Regions from separate parts of the Pseudoalteromonas sp. 2CM41L genome, predicted to be linked through region 2. Evidence: riboswitches for the same ligand, from Rfam matches in the RefSeq annotation. Region 2 holds a riboswitch; the other holds the start of a gene.

Region 1 (10,862 bases), on a different contig from region 2:
TACCTTTAAGCACGGTTTGGTTTTCAAGCATTGATTCAAGCGCTGTTATTGGCTCTTGCATTGATTCAAGCGCTTTTAACTCGCGTTTAGCCCGATTTACTTTATCAAACGAGCGACGCCATACTTCGTAAAAGTCCACTTTAGAGTTAGACATATGGCGTTCAAACACACGTAGCATAAAGCGTTTAACATCGCTTGCGCCTAATTTGTGTAAGTTAAGAATACGCCTAAAAATTTCTTTATAAATGGCGGAGTCTTGCACATTATTTAGCGGGATCATTTTTAAATTAATGTCGCCGTCAAAAGGGGTTGCGCCGCCGGTAAGCAGGGCGTTTAGCTCTTGTGCTTTAAGCTCTATAGGGTTGTAACCTTGCGTTTTTAAATGATTAAACAGCTTGGTAAACTTAATAATGGTATTACCTTGCGTGTACTGCGCTAAATCAAGTTTGCCCTGATAACAAAAGTACTGGTGCGCGTAACCGGCTATTTTACCAAGGCCTGCTACACCAATAACCACCGAGCCATGGGGGAGGTTGGCTTCGAGCAAAATGTACGACTGATCCGATGAAAAATAAAATTTACGGGTTTCATCTAAATCGTGCCCGTCCCATTCGGTTAGGCGCAAATCATTTATTAGCGGAAATTGCAGGGCGTTAATAACCGAGCTTTTACCGGTATTGTTAGGTGCACAAATAGAGCTGCTTTTATCAAGCGGAATAACACATTTTGCATAGCCTGCGGTATTAAGTAGGGCGAGTTTACTTAGTCCGTATAAGTTTTTCATTGCTCGTCCTCTGTAATGTAGGTTTCTTCGTTTACTTCCATAAGTGCATCAATATAGCGGTGAATAGGCGCTTGTAGCATAAAGCCGCCTTCGACTTCGCGGGCAAGGCCTAAACGTACCATGCGCAGGTATACGTCTTTTCGTAAATCTGAGCCCGAAAATATCTCAAGTTGATCAAACAAGTGTTTATTAATTTGCACTAAGGTTTGCATCAGTTCTAAGTCGTTTACTTCATCAAATAGGGCACGCATTGGGTCTTTACCCGTATTGGCAAAGTGCTCAATTAAAATGTAAATAGTCAGTGCAATAGCACGGGATATTTTACCCATGTTTGGCGTGCTTTCGTCGCTGGCAAAGTAGTAAAAGCCGCGGCTGTCGTGTTTTAAATCGTGGCCAAGGGCGTTAAATAAGGCGCTGTAAGATTCTATGTGCTGGTCAAGCTCTTGCCACATTACGTTGTCTTGTTCGCAAATATGGTAACCCGCACCTAATTTTTTATTAATGGCTTGTAGGTGCGTAAGCTCGTCTAAGTTTATATGTGTCATGTGTTACTCGTCTGCCTGTGTATCTGGCTGAGGCGCAGAATTAAATGGGTATAACGAAAAATGTTGGCCGGCAATTTTTACGCGTGTTTTTTCATCGCTTTGGCTAATGTGAATTTCACTGTCGCTGACTAGTTTTTGATATAAAAATAGCATTTCGTCGGCGTCTAATTCTGGGTAGCTTTCATCTAAAAATTGCAGTAATGGCTGGGGCTTTTTACGTTTTTTATTAAAGCGTTTTGCAAAGCTTGTTTTAACATCGTGGTAATCAGGAATGTTTGGCGTAACAAATGCCGGCACGTCTTGTTGCTCTGGGAGCTGGTATTCTTCGTGTTCAAATTCTACCAAGCTTGCCATATAGGCAACTATATGACGCTGCTGGCCAAGCGAATAACGCTGCGCATCGCTTACAAAGTTTGGTTGTACCGCGCTTAGCATGTTGTCTACGCCATTTTTACGCACAAGGCCCAGCACTTTTGCTGCCTGGCGGGTAATTAGGTTATTACGGCGTAGCTCTTCGCGCAGTGGCATAAGCATATCGGCACTTTTGCGTAAGCTTTCTCGGCCAACTAAATGCATTTCGAGTATCCGAGTACGCAATTGCTCAAGCATACGTTTGTCGTTGTAGGCTTTACCTGAGCGTTCAATGTGCTCTATTTGCTTACTTATTTGTTGCTCAATAAGTGTAAAACAGGCATGAAAGTCACCGCGAATATCGACCATTTCAAGCATCGGCTCTATGTATTCGTCAAAGGCTTCTATTACCGCTTTGTAGCGCTTTTGCAAAGATTGCACCGCGTGATCAGATTTAGCTTGCTCAACAATGTTTAAAATAGCGTTTTCGTTGTGCGCGTAAAGCTTCATTATTTTACGCACCCGATCATCCATAATGCGGCTATAGCGGCGTAAATCGTCAAAGTCTTCTATTTCGCCGGCATTATCTAATCGGTTTCCTAGGCGTGCTAAATCATCAACCAAAACGCTAATTTCTTGTGCTAAACCTAGGTGTTCTTCTTGTAATAAAAAGGTCGCAAAATCGGCAATGGCGCGGTTTATTTCAAGCTGGGATGATTTAGCCAATGGAATAAGTATATCTTGATTGAGCAAACGATTTGTTTCTTTGTAAATGCGCTCGTTTGTCCATGTGGGCTGTTTTTGCTTAATGGCGTTTTGCACGTCTTTGAGGCTAAAGTCGGCCATTTTAAAACGTTTAAATAATAGCTCTAAAACACCCCAATGTTCGCTAAGGGTATTAAGCAGCTTTTTAGCTGGGATCATAATGCGGTGATACATCCTAGTAATGAGTTAACTACACTTAAAGCAGAGCGTAGTTTTTATATTTTTATAATAAAAAGTACTCGTTATTAACTGGCTTAATTTACACATTTTTTTAGCTGGCGTACAGGCGAGTTATATTAAGCGCTGTAAAAGTAGCCAGCAATGTAAACCTTGGCTAAATTATTCGCGTTATATTAACTAAAACACCTTGACAGCTAGACGTCTAAACGATAACTTTCAAAGCCCCGCTACACAGTGGGGTTTTGTTTTATTAGCCACAGGTTAATACAACATTCAGAAGAGGTGCGATACTTAGGTATTTAATGGTAGGTGACGAACGCCCATAACCATTAAAGAGGGAAGTACTCGCCGAGGAAAACAAGGTTACGTCAACCATGTTTTTCGGTTTATGGGGCTGAATCCCCAAAACTGTCACCAACTTAGGTGGAGAGCTTCTGGCAGTGGACACATCTTATTTGCATTCCTTTGCCAAGTTCTTCTTGTTTTTTAGCGGTTTGGATACCGCGAAAGGAGACGAAATGACTACCCAATCAGTGCCACAAACAGTATCAGGCGCAAAATCAGATTACATCGTTGCCAAATTTGGCGGAACCAGTGTTGCAAACTTTGAAGCGATGAGTCGCTGCAGCGAAATTATTGTTGCAGATAAAAGCGTACGTATTGTAGCTGTGAGCGCCAGTGCCGGCGTAACTAACCACTTAGTTGCACTGTGCAAACCCGACCTTAGTAAAGAGCAGCGCCAAGAACACATCGATGGCGTATTGGCTATTCAACAGGCTATTTTAGATGAGCTGTCGCTTGATGCCGATTTAGCGGTGGGTTTTAACGAGACGTTAAAAGCATTTCAAACGTTAGCCCTTGAAACACTCACCACTGATCAACAACACGATGAGCTGCTTAGCTTTGGCGAGCGTTTATCGTCTTATTTATTTGCTCAAGTGCTGCGCTTAAAAGGCTTAAATGCAGATAGGTTTGATGTACGCAAAGTGCTTAAAACTGATAGCCAATTTGGTAAAGCAACGCCCGATGTTGCGGCCACTGCACAAGCTGCTAAAGACCTATTAATTCCGTTATTAGATGAGCAAGTAATAATTACACAAGGGTTTATTGGTAGTGATGAATTTGGCCAAACCACAACGCTTGGTCGTGGTGGCTCTGACTACAGCGCGGCGTTATTAGCAGAGGCTATTAACGCCAAAAGTGTACATATTTGGACCGATGTAGTGGGTATTTTTAGCACCGACCCGCGTTTATGCGCTAAGGCAACGCCAATTGCCCGTTTAAGCTTTGATGAAGCCGCAGAAATGGCGACATTTGGCGCAAAAGTATTGCACCCTGCGACAATTTTACCAGCAAGCCGTAGCCATATTAATGTATTTGTAGGCTCTAGCCGCGAGCCAGAGCGCGGAGGAACGTGGATTGAGCGTGAAAAATCGCAGCAGCCAGGTATTCGTGCCGTTACGCAGCGTAAAAACCAAATATTGCTAACGCTTAAAAGCCCAGAAATGTTATTAGCAAGTGGCTTTTTGGCCCGTGTATTTACTATTTTAAGTGAATTTAATATATCGGTAGATTTAGTTACTACCTCAGAAATTAGTGTTGCCATAACCCTAGATAACGCGCCTAATGCCTCGCGACCTGAGCTTGAGCAAGCGTGTTTAGATAAATTGGCCGAATTTTGTCATGTATCGGTTGAAAACAACTTAACCTTAGTGGCGCTTATAGGGTCTGAAATACAGCTACGCCAGCACGAAATGAACTTAATGAACGTATTAAAAGACTTTAATATTCGATTAATTTGTCATGGTGCAAGCAAGCACAACTTATGCTTTTTAGTAGAGCAAAGCGAGTCAGATACCGTGGTACAAGCAATACACAGCCGCTTATTAGAAAGCGCTGCTTAAGCTTTTAAAGCCAAGTTATTAAGTATCTAAGTTATTAAGTATAAAGCACCGCCAGTCGGTGCTTTTTTTATGCGCCACGCTTATATCAAACTCCTCATTGGCAACCGTTATGGTGTTACTCGATGCTGTTAGGTTTAACAAAGAAAATTCATCAAATACATTTGGGCTAAGCAATTGCGCTATTGGGCGGCTAGTTGCTTTAGCGAGTGCCTCTTTTAAGGTCCAAATTCTAAAAAAGCGGTTGGCTTGCTCTTTTATAGCCAAAGGCGCGGTAATTAAGGCAATTTCAGCCTTATGATAAAAATGCTTAGCGAGCTTTTCGAATGGGCGTTTTAAGTTTATTTTTTCAATATCAAAGCCAAACTCCGCCTTAGTAACATTAAGTGCTACACCAACTAAGCCATGCGAGTGCGAAATACAGGTATTAATAACGGTGTGGTTTATATGGAGCTGTAGTTTTGAGCATTCTTCATTAAAGTGGGTGCTCATTTTATTAAGCGGTATGTGTGCGTATTGGGGCTGAGTATGCTTTGCAAGTTGCTTTAGTAATATACGCGATGCTACATATTCTTGCTTTGCTTGCATGCGTTTACGACGATTTATAACGCTTAGCTCAAATGGGCTTAGGTATTGGGTTAAATCAAGGTGTTCTACATTAAGTGTGTTGGCATTAAACACTAAAATAGTATTGTTGCTAGGGGGTAAATCGCTATAAAAAGAGGGAGCAATACTTAGGGTGTTTTTAAAAAAGTGGTTAGTCATACGCGCTTAAAATAAGTGAGTGCTGTAATTATGAGCGGTTAACAGCGCTTATTTATGCCAAAAGCAATTTTATTACTCAGTTGGCATTAAATATGGTTTAATTCACAATAATCAAAGAATAACAGAATTTGTAGATGTATGGCACAAGTGCGTGATGGATTTCAAAGCCGTTTTGGTTTTGTTTTAGCCGCTGCAGGCGCAGCAGTGGGTTTAGGTAATATTTGGGGTTTTCCTACGCAGGCGGCCAACCATGGTGGCGGTGCATTTTTATTGGTTTACTTTGTAGTTATATTTTTACTTGCGCTACCTGCGCTTTATACCGAACTTTATTTAGGCCACCAAGCGCAAGCAAACCCAGTAAAAGCATTGGGTAATGCGTGGCAAAATACCAACAAAAAAGTAGGGGCTGCCGCAGGATATATTGGCCTTGCGGGCGCTGTGGTTATGCTTAGCTTTTATTCTATTGTAGCTGGGTGGATGCTCTCTTACGCGATAGAGCCTATTACTACATTTTTTGGTTTTACCGCCGCAAGCGAATTTTTACACAGCGACTCTATGGTGCGTAATTTTATATTTACGCCGCTTATGCTTATTTTAACCGCCAGCATTATTTTAAAAGGGGTTAAATCTGGGATTGAAACCTGGTCACGCCGTTTAATGCCATTGTTATTGGTGCTACTAATAGGCTTAATTTTTTATATAGCCAGTTTAGAAGGCGCCAGCGAAGGGTTTGCTGCTTATTTAATTCCTAATTTTAGCCAAGTGCTTGACCCAAATTTAATTATTGCTGCAATGGGGCAGGCGTTTTTCTCGCTTTCATTAGGGGTTGGCTGCATGATGATTTATGGCTCGTACCTGCAGCCAGATGCAAACCTGCCAAAACTAACTGCAAGCGTTGCACTACTTGATACCAGCGTGGCATTTTTAGCAGGTTTACTGATAGTGCCTGCAATTTATGTAGCGCAGCATAACGGGGTAGAGGTGTTTAGCGGCGGAAAACTTATAGGTGAAGGGCAGCTTATATTTGCTATTTTGCCTGAGCTTTTTAGTACCATGGGCGAAATTGGTTTACTAATTGGGTTACTGTTTTTTGTACTTATGTCGATTGCATCGGTTACATCGACTATTTCTACCACAGAAATACCGGTAGCGTTTTTAGTAGAAAACCACCGCGTAGATCGTACTAAAGCAACGTGGGCCGTTAGCCTAGTGGTGTTAATATGCGCTAGTGCAATAATATTAAACTTTGAGTGGCTATTTGGTTTAGTAATCATGCTATTTACTCAGTACCAACTACCACTTATGGGGCTATTTTATTTTATAACCGCAGGTTGGATGTGGAAACGCGGTAATAAGCTTCATAAAGCCAGCACCGGCACGCATTACTGGTTTGCTCAATACATTCGTTTTGTGTGCCCAGTATTAATGACTCTTGTTTTTGCAAACGTTGCGTTTGGCTAAAGTATTTTAAGCTTTACCCGTTATGTAAATAGCAAAACGGGTAAAGCAAATTAATGGGCCGCGGCTTTATAAAACCTCATTGGTTAAAGGTCTCTGTTCATTAATTTCTATTGCGTTTTGTATGGTGGTATTGGCAATTTCGCTAAGGGCCTCTTGAGTAAAAAAGCCTTGGTGGCCAGTTATTAATACGTTTTTAAAACTAACTAAGCGCGAGAATATATCGTCTTGGTTTATTTCGTCGCTATGGTTTTTAAAAAATAGCTCTGACTCCTGCTCGTACACATCAAGCCCTAAATACCCTAGCTTTTTAGTTTTAAGCGCATTTATACACGCTTTGCTATTAACTAGCGCACCGCGCGAAGTGTTAATTAGCATTACCCCAGGTTTCATTTTATTAAATGCATCGTCGTTTATTAAATGGTGTGTTTGCTCATTCAGTGGGCAGTGCAATGAAATTATATCGCTTTGAGTAAGCAGCGAATCTAAATCGGTAATGGTGTAATTGCCAGATGTTGCAAAAGGGTCGCACACTAAAACATGCGCGCCAAAGCCATTTAAAATATTACAAAGGGCAAGGCCAATTTTACCACAGCCTATAATGCCAACTGTTTTGCCGTGTAAGTTAAAGCCTAATAAACCGTTTAAATCAAAGTTGTCTTCGCGTACGCGGTTATAGGCTTTATGTGTTTTACGGCTAAGGGTAAGCATAAGTGCAACACAGTGCTCAGCTACGGCTTCTGGGCTGTATGCGGGCACTCGTAATACCTTAATGTTGTGTGCTTTGGCAGCCACTAAATCAACATTATTAAACCCTGCGCAGCGAAGTAAAATAGTATTAATTCCTTGCTCAGCAAGGTGCTCAATAACGAGGGCGTTAACTGTGTCGTTTACAAATACACACACAGCATCAAACCCTTTAGCAAGCAGGGCTGTTTGCTCGTTCAGTGCTTGCTCAAAGTAACAAATCTCTATTTGAGGGTGCTTGTTAATACTGCGCTCAAAAAAAGGCTGCTCGTATTTTTGCGTACTAAAAAAAGCAATGTTCATGTTATTTACTCCAAAGCCTAGCTGTTATAGCAATCCGTATAATCAAGTGATCTATTTTGAGGATGTAAAAACGCGTTGATAGTAAGGCAAAAAATTCGCTATTTAGTTGTTCTCGGCAATTGCTCCTGCATTGCTCTACCTTCTGCATCCATGCAGTCGTAAATGAGAGTTTTTAGCGCAGATAGCGACACGTTTAGCCCCTAAAAATGATTAAGTATTATTGCTGATTGGTATTATACGTAACCTTAAACTAGTTTAATAAAGCATGCTTGAGTAACCACCCATTTATTGATTTAGAATAATTAAGCGCCTTTTAATGCATTAAAGTTGGGTATTATTTTTGCGTTATTTAAATTATTAGCGTTTAGTGCGCTAGGTAAATTTGCCTCAATGACCTGTTTAAGCGTTTCGGGCTTGGTGCGCGGCGCATAACGTGCAACGAGCTGACCTTGTGGGTTAATTAAAAACTTGGTGAAGTTCCACTTTACTGCGCGGTTTTGCGAAATACCACGGGTATGCGACTTTAAATAATTAAACAGCGGATGCGCCTCGGGCCCATTTACCATTACCTTACCAAACACTTTGAACGACACGTCAAATTGCCCTTGATAAAAGTCTTTAATCGCGAGGTTATCAAGCGGCTCGTTTTGGCCAAATTGATGACACGGAAACGCTAAAATAGTGAAACCGCTATTTTTATATTCCTGATAGAGCTTTTCTAGCGAACTTAATTGCACCGAAAAATTACATTTACTTGCTGTATTAACAATAAGTACTGTTTTGCCTTTTAGCTGGCTAAGCGCAAAGCTTTCGCTGTTGTACAAAGGGGCACTAAATTGATAAATACTATCCATGGTTACCTACTTATTTCCTTACGTTGGAAATTTATAAAGACTTAATTCGCTTTTTAAGCAGCCGATTGACATAATCGGGCATAGTTTCTAAGTTAGCAGGAAAATAAGGCACTTTTATGTCAATCAATGTTGCATTTATAGGTTTAGGGGTAATGGGTTACCCAATGGCAGGGCATTTAGCAAAAGCGGGCTTTAATGTGTGTGTATATAACCGCACTCAGGCAAAGGCGCAAAGCTGGGTAGATGAGTATGCAGGAAGCTTTGCTACCACGCCGCGAGAAGCTGCAAATAATGCTGATATTGTATTTATGTGTGTAGGTAATGATGATGACTTACGTGCGGTTGTTTATGGTGAAAATGGTGTTTTAGCGGGGATGGCCGTTAATAGCATTTTGGTTGACCATACTACTACATCGGCCGAAGTAGCCCGTGAAGTAGCAGAAAAAGCAGCCCTGCAAAATATAGATTTTATAGACGCGCCCGTATCAGGCGGACAAGCAGGTGCTGAAAACGGCGTGCTTACAGTCATGGCAGGCGGTAACGAAGCTGTTTTCACTAAAGTGCAACCCGTAATGGCAGCATATAGCCGTTTTAGCCAGTTATTAGGCGATGTGGGCGCAGGGCAGTTATGTAAAATGGTTAATCAAATTTGTATTGCCGGCGTAGTGCAAGGCTTAGCAGAGGGCTTACACTTTGCCAAACAAGCAGGGCTTGATGGTGAAAAAGTAATTGAAACCATTTCAAAAGGGGCTGCGGGTTCGTGGCAAATGGAAAACCGCTACAAAACAATGTGGGCAGGTGAGTACGAGTTTGGTTTTGCCGTAGATTGGATGCGCAAAGATTTAGGCATCGCGCTTGATGAAGCTAAAAACAACGGCGCTACGTTACCGATGACCGCAACGGTTGATCAATATTACGCCGACGTACAAGCGCTTGGTGGCGGCCGATACGATACATCAAGCTTACTAGCACGCATTGAAGCACTACATAAAAAATAACGTTTACATTGAGTATATCAATGTAGACGCCAAGCTTGCGTGATGGGCAAAGCCCGTAAAGTGATTTATTCACAAAGAGGATAAGAGGCGCTGCGCTTTTAGAGGAAGAGATAGCTCTAAAAAGGTTTATGTTTTTATGTTTTCTCATTTACTTCTCATTCGCTTCTCTTTGTGAGTAGTGTTTTATTTATGTAATTAAAAGCTGCGCTTTTCACGTGAGCAAGTTCTACGTCTACTGCGCTGGTGTACATATGGGTTTTACTTGTAGACGCGAAGCTTGCTTACGTGATGGGCAAAGCCCGTAAAGTGATTTATTCACAAAGAGAGTAAGAGGCGCTGCGCTTTAGAGGAATAGATAGATCTAAAAAGATTGTTGTTGGTCTTTATGTTTTCTCATTTTTTCCTCATTCGCTTCTCTTTGTGGATTATTTTTTATTTAAAAAGCTGCGCTTTTCACGTGAGCAAGTTCTACGTCTACTGCGCTGGTGTACATATGGGTTTTACTTGTAGACGCGCAGCTTGCTGGCGTGATGGGCAAAGCCCGTAAAGTGATTTATTCACAAAGAGGATAAGAGGCGCTTCGCTTTTAGAGGCAGTGATAGTTCTAAAAAGATTGTTGTTGGCCTTTATGTTTTCTCATTTACTTCTCATTCGCTTCTCTTTGTGAAAAAATTTTGGCTTTGATTGTAGTAGTAAAGTTATATAAAACAAAAAACGCGACACTTTATTGCTAAAGTGTCGCGTTTTAAAAGTGTTCTACACAAACTTAAACTAATTACATGCTTTGCGCGTAGTTATACAAAGCCTTTAAGATGGTCAGGTTTTTTTCGCTGTCGTCGTGCTCATGGGCCAAGTTTTCAAGGGTGATCATAAAATCTTGTGCGCTAATTGAGGGTTGATCTTCTCCGTGCATTAACTTGTTTTGGCAATACTGACGCCATTGGTCAAGCTCTTGCTGGTTGAGCGTTTCAGGCCAGTTTCGCGCGCGGTATCTAAACAGTAATGTATTGAACTTTTTATCTTCAAAATCTAAATTTAAGCCCGCTAGCTCGTCTGGTTTAGCATCGCGAATAATCGCAAATTTAGCTTTGTCGGCATGGCTTGTAAAGCCATCGTAAAGTAAGTAATCAACGTTAGTGGTTGCGCTGTAATCACCTTTTTCGTTAAACACTTCGGTTACTTTATCGCGAAGCTCGGTATTGGCTTTTAAA
Region 2 (10,862 bases):
ATGGGATATCATCACCCATAAACCAAAGCACAGAGTTAGTTGCAGATTTACGAGAAGAACCAGTACCTACAACGTCACCTACGTATGCAAGTGGTAAACCTTGTGTTTTTAATTCTTCAAGTTTAGTGATTGGACCTACTTCACCCGCTTTGTCAGGAGTGATACCGTCGCGCTCATTTTTTAGCATTGCTAAAGCATGAAGTGGGATATCTGGACGTGACCATGCATCTGGTGCTGGTGATAAATCATCAGTGTTTGTCTCGCCGGTTACTTTAAATACAGTAACAGAGATTTTTTCAGCAACAGCTGGCTTGTTAGTAAACCATTCAGCGTCTGCCCAAGATTGAATAATCTTTTTAGCGTGCTCGTTACCTGCTTTTGCTTTTTCTTCTACGTCGTAAAATGCATCAAACATTAATAATGTGTTTGATAGACCTTTTACAGCGATAGGCGCAAGTGTTTCGTCATCAAGTAGCTCAATCATTGGGGCGATGTTGTAACCACCTAACATTGTACCTAATAATTCTGCTGCTTTTTCTTTAGATACTAATGGAGATTGTGCTTCGCCTTTAGCAACTGCCGCTAAAAAGCCTGCTTTGATGTATGCTGCATCATCAACGCCTGGTGGTACGCGGTTGATTAGTAAATCTAAGATGAACTCTTCTTCACCCGCTGGTGGGTTTTTAATTAGTTCAATAAGATCAGCCGTTTGCTGAGCATCTAATGGCGCTGGTACGATACCTAACGCGGCACGTTCTTCTACGTGTTTACGATATTCTTGTAGCACAATATTGCCCTCTTGGTGACGTGAAAGTATTCGGTAGCGCCTCATGCGCAAAAAAAGTAACCCAATACTTATAGTATTCTAACGCGGGATTATAAAGCTTTTATGTATAGATGAAAATCCATCCAGCTAAGCAACTGATTATACCGACTATAAATATTATGAATAGTGGTAAGCGTAAATTCTATTTTCGTGAATGTTTGTTAAGTAATAATCATTCTTGTTTAATCAAATTAATACTGCATATGCTGTTTTAAAGGCATAAAAAAACCCAGCACTAAGCTGGGTTTTTAAAATAAAGTAAGTAACTATTAACGCTTAACTTTTACACGTTCAATAGATTTTACATGTGCTTCTACACGACGGTTTTCAGCGTGAGCTTCTTTCGTGTTAGCTGTGTTTTTAAGACGTTCTTCACCTAGACCAACAGTTGTAATGCGATCTTCAGCAATGCCATCTTTAATTAGCTCTTGTGCTACATCATCAGCACGCTTTTTAGAAAGCATCTTGTTGTAGTTTGCGTTACCTACCGCTGACGCGTGGCCTTCAAGTAGTACAGTTGTATCTTCGTGCTCTTTTAAGAACTCAGATACTGATGCAATGTCGTCAAAGTAACGTTGACCAACTTGTGCAGAATCATGTGGGAAAGTAACTAATAAGCTTGTTGTTACTTCACGGTCTTCGTATAAAGTACAGCCATCGCCATCAACAGCGTCTGTCATTGGCGTGTTAGGACATTTATCATCTTTATCTAGGATGTTGTCGTTGTCGCTGTCTTTAGGTTCTACAGGTACTTCTACTACTGCTGTAGGCGCTGGTTCTACAGGCTGTGCAGGCATAGAGTTTTGGCCAAATAAGTAGTTAATACCAATTTTAGCACCTACATCTGTGTAACCTTTATCAAGACCTTGGTATACCGCAGTTTCAGCGTTTACGAAAAAGCCATCAGTAATAAAGTGTTGGTAACCAACACCTGCGTTTAAGAATGTGTTGTCATCTACTACGTCCATTTCTTTAATACCGAATAGACCGTAGAAAGGGCCGCCGTCAAGGTGGTAAAGCGCATCAATACCGTAACGCTCGCCGTCGATATTATTACGATTACCCGCTACTTTATCGAACGCGTTAAAGTCCATATCTGCATACTCAAGGCGTGCGCTCCAGTAATCGCTGAAACGGTAACCTGCTTCTACACCCCAACCAGTTGACTCGTTTACATCAAGGCCAGTTTGTGCGCGCATGTTTTTCCATGACGCATCATAGTAGTCACCGAAAACACCAAGGTAAAGGCCTTCTTCTTTATCGGCAGCGAATGTAGACGCGCTAGTTGCAGCTAACGCAATTGCAATTGTAAGTGATTTTAATTTCATTGTTTTCTTCCCATTTTAACAACTTAGAAAATTGTAGCTAATCAATGCTAGCTCAACCAGTTTTGTACACACTACCTGAGCTTTTGTTAATCGATACTTAACGAAAAAATAAAGATTATAAATTTTTTCAACGATATACAGACATTCCAACCACCAATTGTAGGTTAAGTGAAAATTTTTACCTAATCGGCAATTAATAAATTATGGTAATTTACAAATAGTTACTTTTTATGAATGCGAACAATACCACCGAGTATATAACTGCTCAATCATTGGACACTGAACCATTTAAAAATGACTATTTATAATCAGTAACTTACAATTAATTACAATACTTAAGTACCGCAAAAAGTTTGATAGCCCTTGTCATCTTTACCTGTCTCTTGAAAGCGGGCTAAGTTAGCTGTTTTATCATATGGGTTACTCATCACCGCTAAGAAGTCGCTTAGCAGCTCACTCTCGCCGTGTTGATTATATTGCGCGAGGATTTCTTCGACGATGTGATTACGCGGTATAACCCTTGGGTTAGCCGCTCTCATAAGGTTATAGCTGTTTTCATCACATCTTTTTTGCCATAACTGGGCCCATTGCGTTAATTTATCTGGCACTTTGCCACCCTTTAGTGACTCGGTTAGGGCATCAAAGGTGTTGGTGTAATCGAGCTTATGCTCTTGAAATAACAATAATAACTTACTTACAAGCTCTACATCGTCTTCGTTATAACCTGCTAAGCCTAATTTTTGTGCCCACATTTGATTATATTGCTCGTTAAATAACGTAGAAAACTGATTAATTAGCGGCGTCATTAAACTTACAGCTTGTTCGTCATCTTCATCTATTAGCGGGATTAGGCTCTCGGCTAAACGCGCGCAGTTCCAACTTACAATATTTGGCTGATTACCATAGGCATAGCGACCTTGCTTATCAATTGAGCTAAACACGGTATCAAAATCAAAGGTATTCATCATTGCACACGGGCCGTAGTCGATAGTTTCGCCGCTTATCAAGGTATTATCAGTATTCATAACGCCATGAATAAAGCCCACTCGCATCCAGCTAATAACCAGCGCTAGCTGACTATTTATAACGGCTGCTAAAAAGTCTAAATAGCGCTGAGCCGCAGTTGATTGAATACTTGGGTAATGGCGTTCAATGGCTACATCAGCTAATTTTTTTAATCCCTCTACATCACCTTGAGTTGCTAAATACTGAAACGAGCCAACGCGAATATGGCTACTTGCTAAGCGAGTAACAATTGCGCCAGGTTGCGGCGGATTACGATAAACAGCTTCGCCTGTGCCGACAACAGCCAAACACCGCGTGGTTTTTATCCCTAAGCTGTGCATAGCCTCGCTCATAATATACTCGCGAATAGCGGGGCCTAATGCGCATCGTCCATCGCCTCCTCTTGAAAAAGGCGTGGCGCCTGAGCCTTTTAACTGAATATCCCACAGCTGATTTTTATCATCGCTGATAGCACCCAGTAAGTGCGCTCGCCCATCACCCAAGCGCGGCGAAAAGTGCCCAAACTGATGCCCAGAATAGCCAAGCGCTACAGCACTTACCGGTTGTGGCTCGTTACCAGCAAAAGTACTGGCGCGCAGCGCTGGCTCAACATCTATATTAAACTGCTGTGCTAAGACTTCGTTCCACAAAAGTAATTGCGGGGCAGCAACGCTTGAAGGTTGATCCTCTATTGCAAAGTTATCTGCTATGTCTGTGTATCTTGGCACTAGTTTCATGGTTAATCCTCTGTTTGTTGGCTTATGCCTACGCGATTGTCGCCCACGCCGTAAGCCACAATTAAGCTAAGTTCTTGCAGGCTCAAACCACTTTGCTTTTGCATTTCGTTAAAAAATGCCTGTGCGGCAGTGAGCGATTTTTTAGTTTGCAGACCGCCATCTATAATTTTGTGCGCTCTTAGGTAACTTTCCACATCTCGCGAAAGTAAAAAAGTATCTTTACCAAGCGCTCTCAAGGCATACGGGCCAGTATTTCCACCCAAACGGGCGCCGTGTTTTTTTAAATATGTCCATAAACCAATAATGTCATCGCTTGGCCAGTTAGCTACAAACTTGCTAAAACTGCCATGTTCCTGAGCTATTTCGTGGATCATGTAGGCATTTTCAGGAATTGTTTTTACCTTTTTATAATTACGAATAATACGCTCATCAGTTGCTTTTTGCTCGAGCATATCGGGCGGCATCATAAGTAATTTATCAACACTAAACTGCCAAAAAACCTCTCTAAAACCTGGCCATTTACTGTTTATTACCGACCAGTAAAACCCGCTTTGAAATACTTTACGGGTAAACTCTTCAAGCCAGTCGTCGTCACTTAATGCGCTTAATGCTTTTTTAGATAAGGGTTTTGCTAGTAATAACTTAAGCATTTTTTCAGAACCTTTTCGCTCTACTGCTCGCTGATAAATATCGCTAAATTTTTCCATACTTATTAAATACCTCATCACTGCTCATAGGGTTAGTTTACGAGAAAAGCAGCTAATACGTAACCACCCACATTTTCGATGAACTAATCTGTATCCTGCAACTTGACACCTAGACGGCTAAAATGTTTTAATCGCCGCAATTACCCTATTTAAATTGTATTTTGTTAAACCTTTTGCGGTTAAACAAAATACAAAGGGCTAGAAGAGGTGCGTTATTCAGGTAGCGTATGTTAGGAGCGCAAACTCCAGTGAGCATATGTGAGGGGAATACCGCCGAGAGGTAAACGCTTTTGCGAAGCAATTACTTCGGGCGACTAGGTTGAATCCTAGCGACTGTCACCAATAGCTGTTTTAGAGCAGCTTATTAGTTTGGTGGAGAGCTTCTGGTCTTAAATAATAAGGCCGTGCGCCCTATTATTTTAAGCCCATTCGCTCTTCGAATACTGTTCGAACGACGTTAATGCGGCTCACATCATACAGCCTCCTTAATATCTCGAACACCTTATAGGTTCGTAAGAGATGATTCACAACTTCAATTTAGACGACTACGCACTGTGGACAGCGCTTGTTACGCCGTTTGATCAACAAGGTAATGTTGACTACGACACGCTCACAACACTTGTTAGCGAACAAGAAGCGGCACGCAACGGTATTTTACTGCTCGGTAGCACAGGTGAAGGCTTAGCCCTTACGCTTAAAGAGCAGCAAGGCATTGTTGAGCACGTGTGCCAATTAAAACCCAGTGTACCGCTTATGGTTGCTGTTGGTGGTAGTAACTTGGCCCAACAAAAAGAATGGGTTAGCTACTGTAACCAATTACCTATTCACAGCTACTTATTAGGCTCGCCTCTTTATGCAAAACCAGGGGCTGTAGGTCAAACACATTGGTACGAAAGCTTATTAAACGAAAGCGCGCATCCGTGTATGTTGTACAACGTACCTGGGCGCAGCGGTGTAAGCATTCCTATCGAAACCATTGAAAACTTAAAAGCGCACCCAAAACTGTGGGCTTTAAAAGAAGCCAGTGGCAACATCACCCAATTTGAAGCATACCGACAAGCCGCGCCTAATTTAGCGCTATACAGTGGCGACGATGCACTTATGCCCTACTTTGCCCAAGCAGGTGCAAAAGGCTTAGTTTCGGTTGCGGCCAATGCATGGCCTTTGCAAACACACGAATTTGTAAAGCGCAGCCTAAGCGGTCAACACCCCAATTTATTTGCTCAGTGGACTCGGGCTATCAATAGCCTATTTGCTGTAGCAAACCCTATTCCCGTTAAAGTGCTAATGCACCAGCAAGGGCGTTTAAATAGCCCACTGCTGCGTCCACCTTTAACGCATCTTGAGTTAACGCAAACCGATTGCATTACCACTGCAAACGACACCATTTTATCTTGGCATTAAACACAGGTTTTTATAATGAGCTGGTTAGAACTACTAAATAATTTAGAATCGGGCGCAGTACGCGCAGCATCACAAAACGAAAGCGGCCAATGGGAAGCTAACGTAGAAGTAAAACAAGGCATTTTAGAAGCCTTTAAAAATGGCACTAACACCGAGTTTGCAGGCGGGTTTGTTGATAAGCACAACCTTGCACCGCAAGAATTTAGCACTGACGATGGCGTGCGTATGGTACCAGGTGGCACCAGTGTTCGCCGCGGTGCCTACGTAGCTAAAGGCACTATTATTATGCCACCAGCGTACGTAAATATTGGCGCATACATCGACGAAGGTACTATGGTTGATAGCCACGCATTAGTGGGTTCATGTGCACAAGTTGGTAAAAATGTACATTTAAGCGCAGCTGTTCAACTTGGTGGTGTACTTGAGCCAATTGGGGCAAGCCCAGTCGTGGTTGAAGACGATGCGTTTATTGGCGCAGGTTGTGTTATTGTTGAAGGCGTAGTGGTTAAAAAAGGCGCTGTACTTGCCCCAGGTGTGCGTTTATCTGCCACTATTCCGGTTTACGACTGTGTTAACGAGCGCCAGCTAGATAAAGGCGAGCCAATTCCAGAGTACGCTATTGTAATACCAGGCTCTCGCCCTGCGTCTAACGAATGGGCTCGTGAGCAAGGCTTAAGCATGTCGTGTGCACTCATTGTTAAATACCGCGACGAGCAAAGCGATGCATCGTTATTGCTAGAAGAGGTTTTACGATAATGAGCTTTTTGAGCACGCCTATCAAGGCCGCCGTGAATACACTTACTCAGCAACTTGATACACCTTTTTTTGTTTACGACTTAGACAAACTAAACGCACACCTTACCCGTTTAGTTGCGCAAACCGATGTAAAGCTTTGGTATGCGGTAAAAGCCAATCCGCTTTCTAAGGTTATTCAATGCCTAGACAGCGCCGGATTTAACTTTGACGTAGCAAGTAAAGGTGAGCTTGAACAAGTCCTTGCACAAGGTATTAGTTCACAGCGCGTGCTCAACACAGGGCCTGCAAAGAGCCCTAAACAAATTAAACACTTTATTGAGCGCGGCGTGCGTATTTTTGTTGCCGAAAGCCTCAATCAAGTACGTTGGTTAAACCAGCAAGCGCAGCTGCAAAATACGCAGCTGCAAGTATTACTGCGTGTGCAATTACGCTGGCCAGAAGGTGAAAAAAACCCATTAGGGGGTGACAGCCTTACTCCGTTTGGGCTTGGTTGCGATGAATGGCAAGCACTCAATACTGGCGATTACCCAGCACTTAATTTTGATGGCCTACATATTTTTCAGTGGGGCAACATGCTTAGCACACAAAAGCTAAGCGAGCTGTGGTCGCAAATGATTGCACCGCTTACCACCTTGGCTAATAACTTAAATATAAACCTGAAAATTTTAGACTTAGGCGGCGGTTTAGGTATTCCTTACACATCAAACGATGCAACACTTGAGTGGGATGGATTAATCACCGCGCTGGCAAAAATTAAAAAAGATGCGGGTGTAGACGAGCTTTGGATGGAGCTTGGCCGTTACGCTGTAGGCGAATGCGGTCATTACGCTAACCCCGTCGTTGAGTGCAAACAAAACTACGGGCAACAGCAAGTTATTTTAACCGGTGGTATTAACCACTTATTGCGCCCAGCTGTTACAAGTCAAGATTTTCCTGCGGCGTTACTGCGCGAATCAACAGCGCCAGAACAAGCAATGAGCTTATATGGCCCATTATGTACTGCCCTTGATTGCTTAGGCGAGCATAGCCTACCAAGCGATTTAAACGAGCAAGACTGGCTAGTGTTTAGCCAATGTGGCGCCTATGGTTTTACCGAAAGCATGCCCTATTTTTTATGCCATGAACTAGCTGCAGAATACGTGTTACAAAATGGCGAGCTCACCTGTGTGCGCCAAGCAGAAGATGCCAGTCACTACTTAAGGTAATAAACATGAGCATAACAACACCCATTAGCCAAGAAAACATTGTAGTAGGGGAAGTAGCAAACGGCTTACCCCTAACTATTCCGGTGTATCGCTTAAAAGGCGATGGCAGCGGGCCAAGCGTGTATATTCAAGCCAATATGCATGGCGCCGAGGTACAAGGTAACGCGGTTATTTTTCAGCTGCTAGAGCAGTTAAAACAGCTCAATTTAAAAGGCGACATTACCTTAGTACCTTATGCTAACCCTATAGGTTGTAATCAAAAATCAGGGGAATTTACCCTTGGCCGATTCGACCCTATTACTGGCACTAACTGGAACCGTATGTATCACTACAATAGTGATTTAGTTACCCAGTTTGCACACGAGCATAGCCAGTACGACGATGCAGCTTTAAAAAGTAATTTTAAAAAAGCCCTGCTTGATGAAATAGATGCCAAACTTAACGGCCCAGCTTACTTGCTCAATACCGGTAAACGCATTGCGCTTAACCTGCAAAAGCTTGCGCATCAAGCCGATATCGTGCTCGACTTACATACGGGGCCTATTTCAAGTAAGCATCTGTACTGTCCAACGTATGCCAGCGACAGCGCACGTTATTTTAATATTGAACACGTACTGCTAATTCCAAGCGACTTTGATGGCGCAATGGATGAAGCTAGCTTTTGCCCATGGTGGCATCTAAGTGATGCACTTAGTGCGCAAGGCAGGAACTTTAATGTACAGGTTGAGGCCTTTACAGTAGAGCTAGGCAGCCAAGAAAAAATAGATTTAGCAGCCGCCTTTGATGATGCAAACAGCATTTTAAGCTATTTGAACCATAAAAATGTATTGGTAGATGCAGCACATCAACCTAAGCAGATGACGCGTTATGCGTGCCATTTAGATGACTACTTTGCTTATTATGCGCCGATTGGCGGCATGGTTGAATATGTTGCCCCATTAGGCGCACACATAAAGGCAGGTGAGCCAATAGCCTATATATTACGCATGGAGCGCTATTTAACTGAGCAACCCCTACAAACATTAAGCCTTGATTGCGATGCAATTGCTATTTTGCATTTTGCCTCAGCAAGCGTAAACCAAGGCACTGAACTTTATAAGTTTTTTACTAACGTATTTGAGTTATAACGCACCGCGCTATAACTCCCCCTTCTCATTGCGTGAGAGTAAGTTAACTAACTTACAATATAAGCGGCTATATGCCGCTTTTTTTGATCTGTGATAACGGTGTAAACGTAAGGTAATCAAATAAGTGTAAATTCAGTGAAAGTTCACCGTTACAAATGTAAAAACACGTTATAATTTATAAATCTACCTTACTCTCAAAGGAATAAACAATGAGCTGGCGTTATTGGATTGCAGTTACGGCTTTACTAAGCACACCCTCTTTTGCCCAACAAGAGGTTAAAAAAAATGAACAAGACAACGACATAGAGCTAGTTAAGCAATGTATTTTAAATGAAGTAATTGGTGGCGATGGTAAGCAAACCTTAGACGAGCTGCGCACAAAATGCTCCGCCCTTGAAGAAAACAAACAACTTACCGCACTTGATAAACGTAAGGCTCGCGAAGAGGTAAGCAAAAAAAATCGTAACGTAATTACGCCGCATAAACGTAACTACATTTTACCTTTATCGTATGTCTCGCACCCTAACGATCGCCCCTTTGATGGCTTTGACGAGCTAACAGATGAAGAAAATGGCGAACCCCTTGATAACCTAGAGGCTAAATACCAGCTTTCTATTAAAGTGCCACTGTATGATGATTTTGCAGATGACGACCAAGCCATATTTTTTGGCTTTACCTTGCAGTCGTATTGGCAAATTTATAACTCAGAGATTTCTTCTCCGTTTCGTGAAACCAACTACGAACCAGAAATATTTTGGGTAAACTACCTAGACCAAGAAAACGTACTTTGGGGCGACGAAATGGCCATAGCGCTGGGTATTTCGCACCAATCTAATGGCCGCAGCCAGCCAAACTCTCGTTCATGGAACCGAATTTACGCCGATTTTATATGGGAAAAGAGCGGTTTTGTATTTAGCTTTAAACCTTGGTATCGCATTGCCGAGGATGAAAAAGACAATATATTAGAAGCCGATGGCGACGACAATCCAGATATTTACAAATACATGGGTTACTTTGAATTTGGCGGGGCGTATCGTTATCACGATCACGAGTTTAGCTTTATGACTCGTAACAATTTAAATTCAGATAACCGTGGTGCACTTCAACTAGATTGGTCATTCCCGCTTTGGGGTCGTTTACGTGGCTACGCGCAATACTTTAACGGTTACGGTGAGAGCCTAATTGATTATAACGCTGATGTAGAGCGTATTGGTGTAGGTATATTACTTACCGATTTACTATAATTTATTAATACACCATAAAAAAAGCCAAGCCCTTTTATAAAGTGCTTGGCTTTTTTATTAAAGCGTTACTCGTTATTTTTTAACGGCAAACACCCCTTCAAACTCTGCAACAACATCGCTGCCATCAAATATAGTAACAGGTACTACGTAGCTTGCTTTGCCTGTTGTTTCCAGCTCACTGAGCTTACCTTTACAGGTTTGCACATCAACACAACCGCGTGGGTCGGTATTAAGTGGTTTTAAGTATTTTATAGTGGCATCGGCTAATACAATATTGCCCTCAAGCCCTGCCTCTTTAAGCGCTAAGTACGTTGCGCCCCAACCGGTTAAGGTTGCTAAGCTGTATATAGAGCCTGCAAACATGGTGTTGTGTAGGTTTAAGTTAGCGTCTAAATCAGCACGCGTTGTAAACTGCCAATCTGTGTAGCTTTCTACTTTTATACCCATTGCATCACTAATTGGGATTGATTCACGCCAAATATTTTGCAGTACTTGCGTCCAATCAGGGTGGCGAAACCAACCC

What was found. A riboswitch is a leader RNA that binds a small molecule or an ion and turns the genes downstream of it on or off. The one in region 2 is predicted to bind lysine.
Region 1: it holds a riboswitch for lysine, as region 2 does, so the genes downstream of both, lysC (lysine-sensitive aspartokinase 3) here and dapA (4-hydroxy-tetrahydrodipicolinate synthase) in region 2, are expected to answer to the same signal.

What each region holds. Positions count from the first base shown of each region.
Region 1 is NZ_JALNTN010000003.1:126,362-137,223, forward strand. Features, by position in the region: gene MTF64_RS05430 (ATPase) at 1-784, opposite strand, end outside; gene MTF64_RS05435 (hypothetical protein) at 781-1,329, opposite strand; gene MTF64_RS05440 (hypothetical protein) at 1,333-2,604, opposite strand; lysine riboswitch at 2,895-3,067, shown strand; gene lysC (lysine-sensitive aspartokinase 3) at 3,144-4,529, shown strand; gene MTF64_RS05450 (4'-phosphopantetheinyl transferase superfamily protein) at 4,548-5,291, opposite strand; gene MTF64_RS05455 (sodium-dependent transporter) at 5,430-6,752, shown strand; gene MTF64_RS05460 (2-hydroxyacid dehydrogenase) at 6,819-7,799, opposite strand; gene MTF64_RS05465 (glutathione peroxidase) at 8,102-8,653, opposite strand; gene MTF64_RS05470 (NAD(P)-dependent oxidoreductase) at 8,770-9,651, shown strand; gene sbcB (exodeoxyribonuclease I) at 10,427-10,862, opposite strand, start outside.
Region 2 is NZ_JALNTN010000009.1:80,823-91,684, forward strand. Features, by position in the region: gene acnB (bifunctional aconitate hydratase 2/2-methylisocitrate dehydratase) at 1-787, opposite strand, end outside; gene MTF64_RS12065 (OmpA family protein) at 1,096-2,154, opposite strand; gene MTF64_RS12070 (protein adenylyltransferase SelO family protein) at 2,490-3,896, opposite strand; gene MTF64_RS12075 (DNA-3-methyladenine glycosylase I) at 3,899-4,603, opposite strand; lysine riboswitch at 4,798-4,994, shown strand; gene dapA (4-hydroxy-tetrahydrodipicolinate synthase) at 5,123-6,007, shown strand; gene MTF64_RS12085 (2,3,4,5-tetrahydropyridine-2,6-dicarboxylate N-succinyltransferase) at 6,023-6,763, shown strand; gene MTF64_RS12090 (PLP-dependent decarboxylase) at 6,763-7,968, shown strand; gene MTF64_RS12095 (succinylglutamate desuccinylase/aspartoacylase family protein) at 7,974-9,095, shown strand; gene MTF64_RS12100 (phospholipase A) at 9,305-10,339, shown strand; gene MTF64_RS12105 (bifunctional GNAT family N-acetyltransferase/hotdog fold thioesterase) at 10,412-10,862, opposite strand, start outside.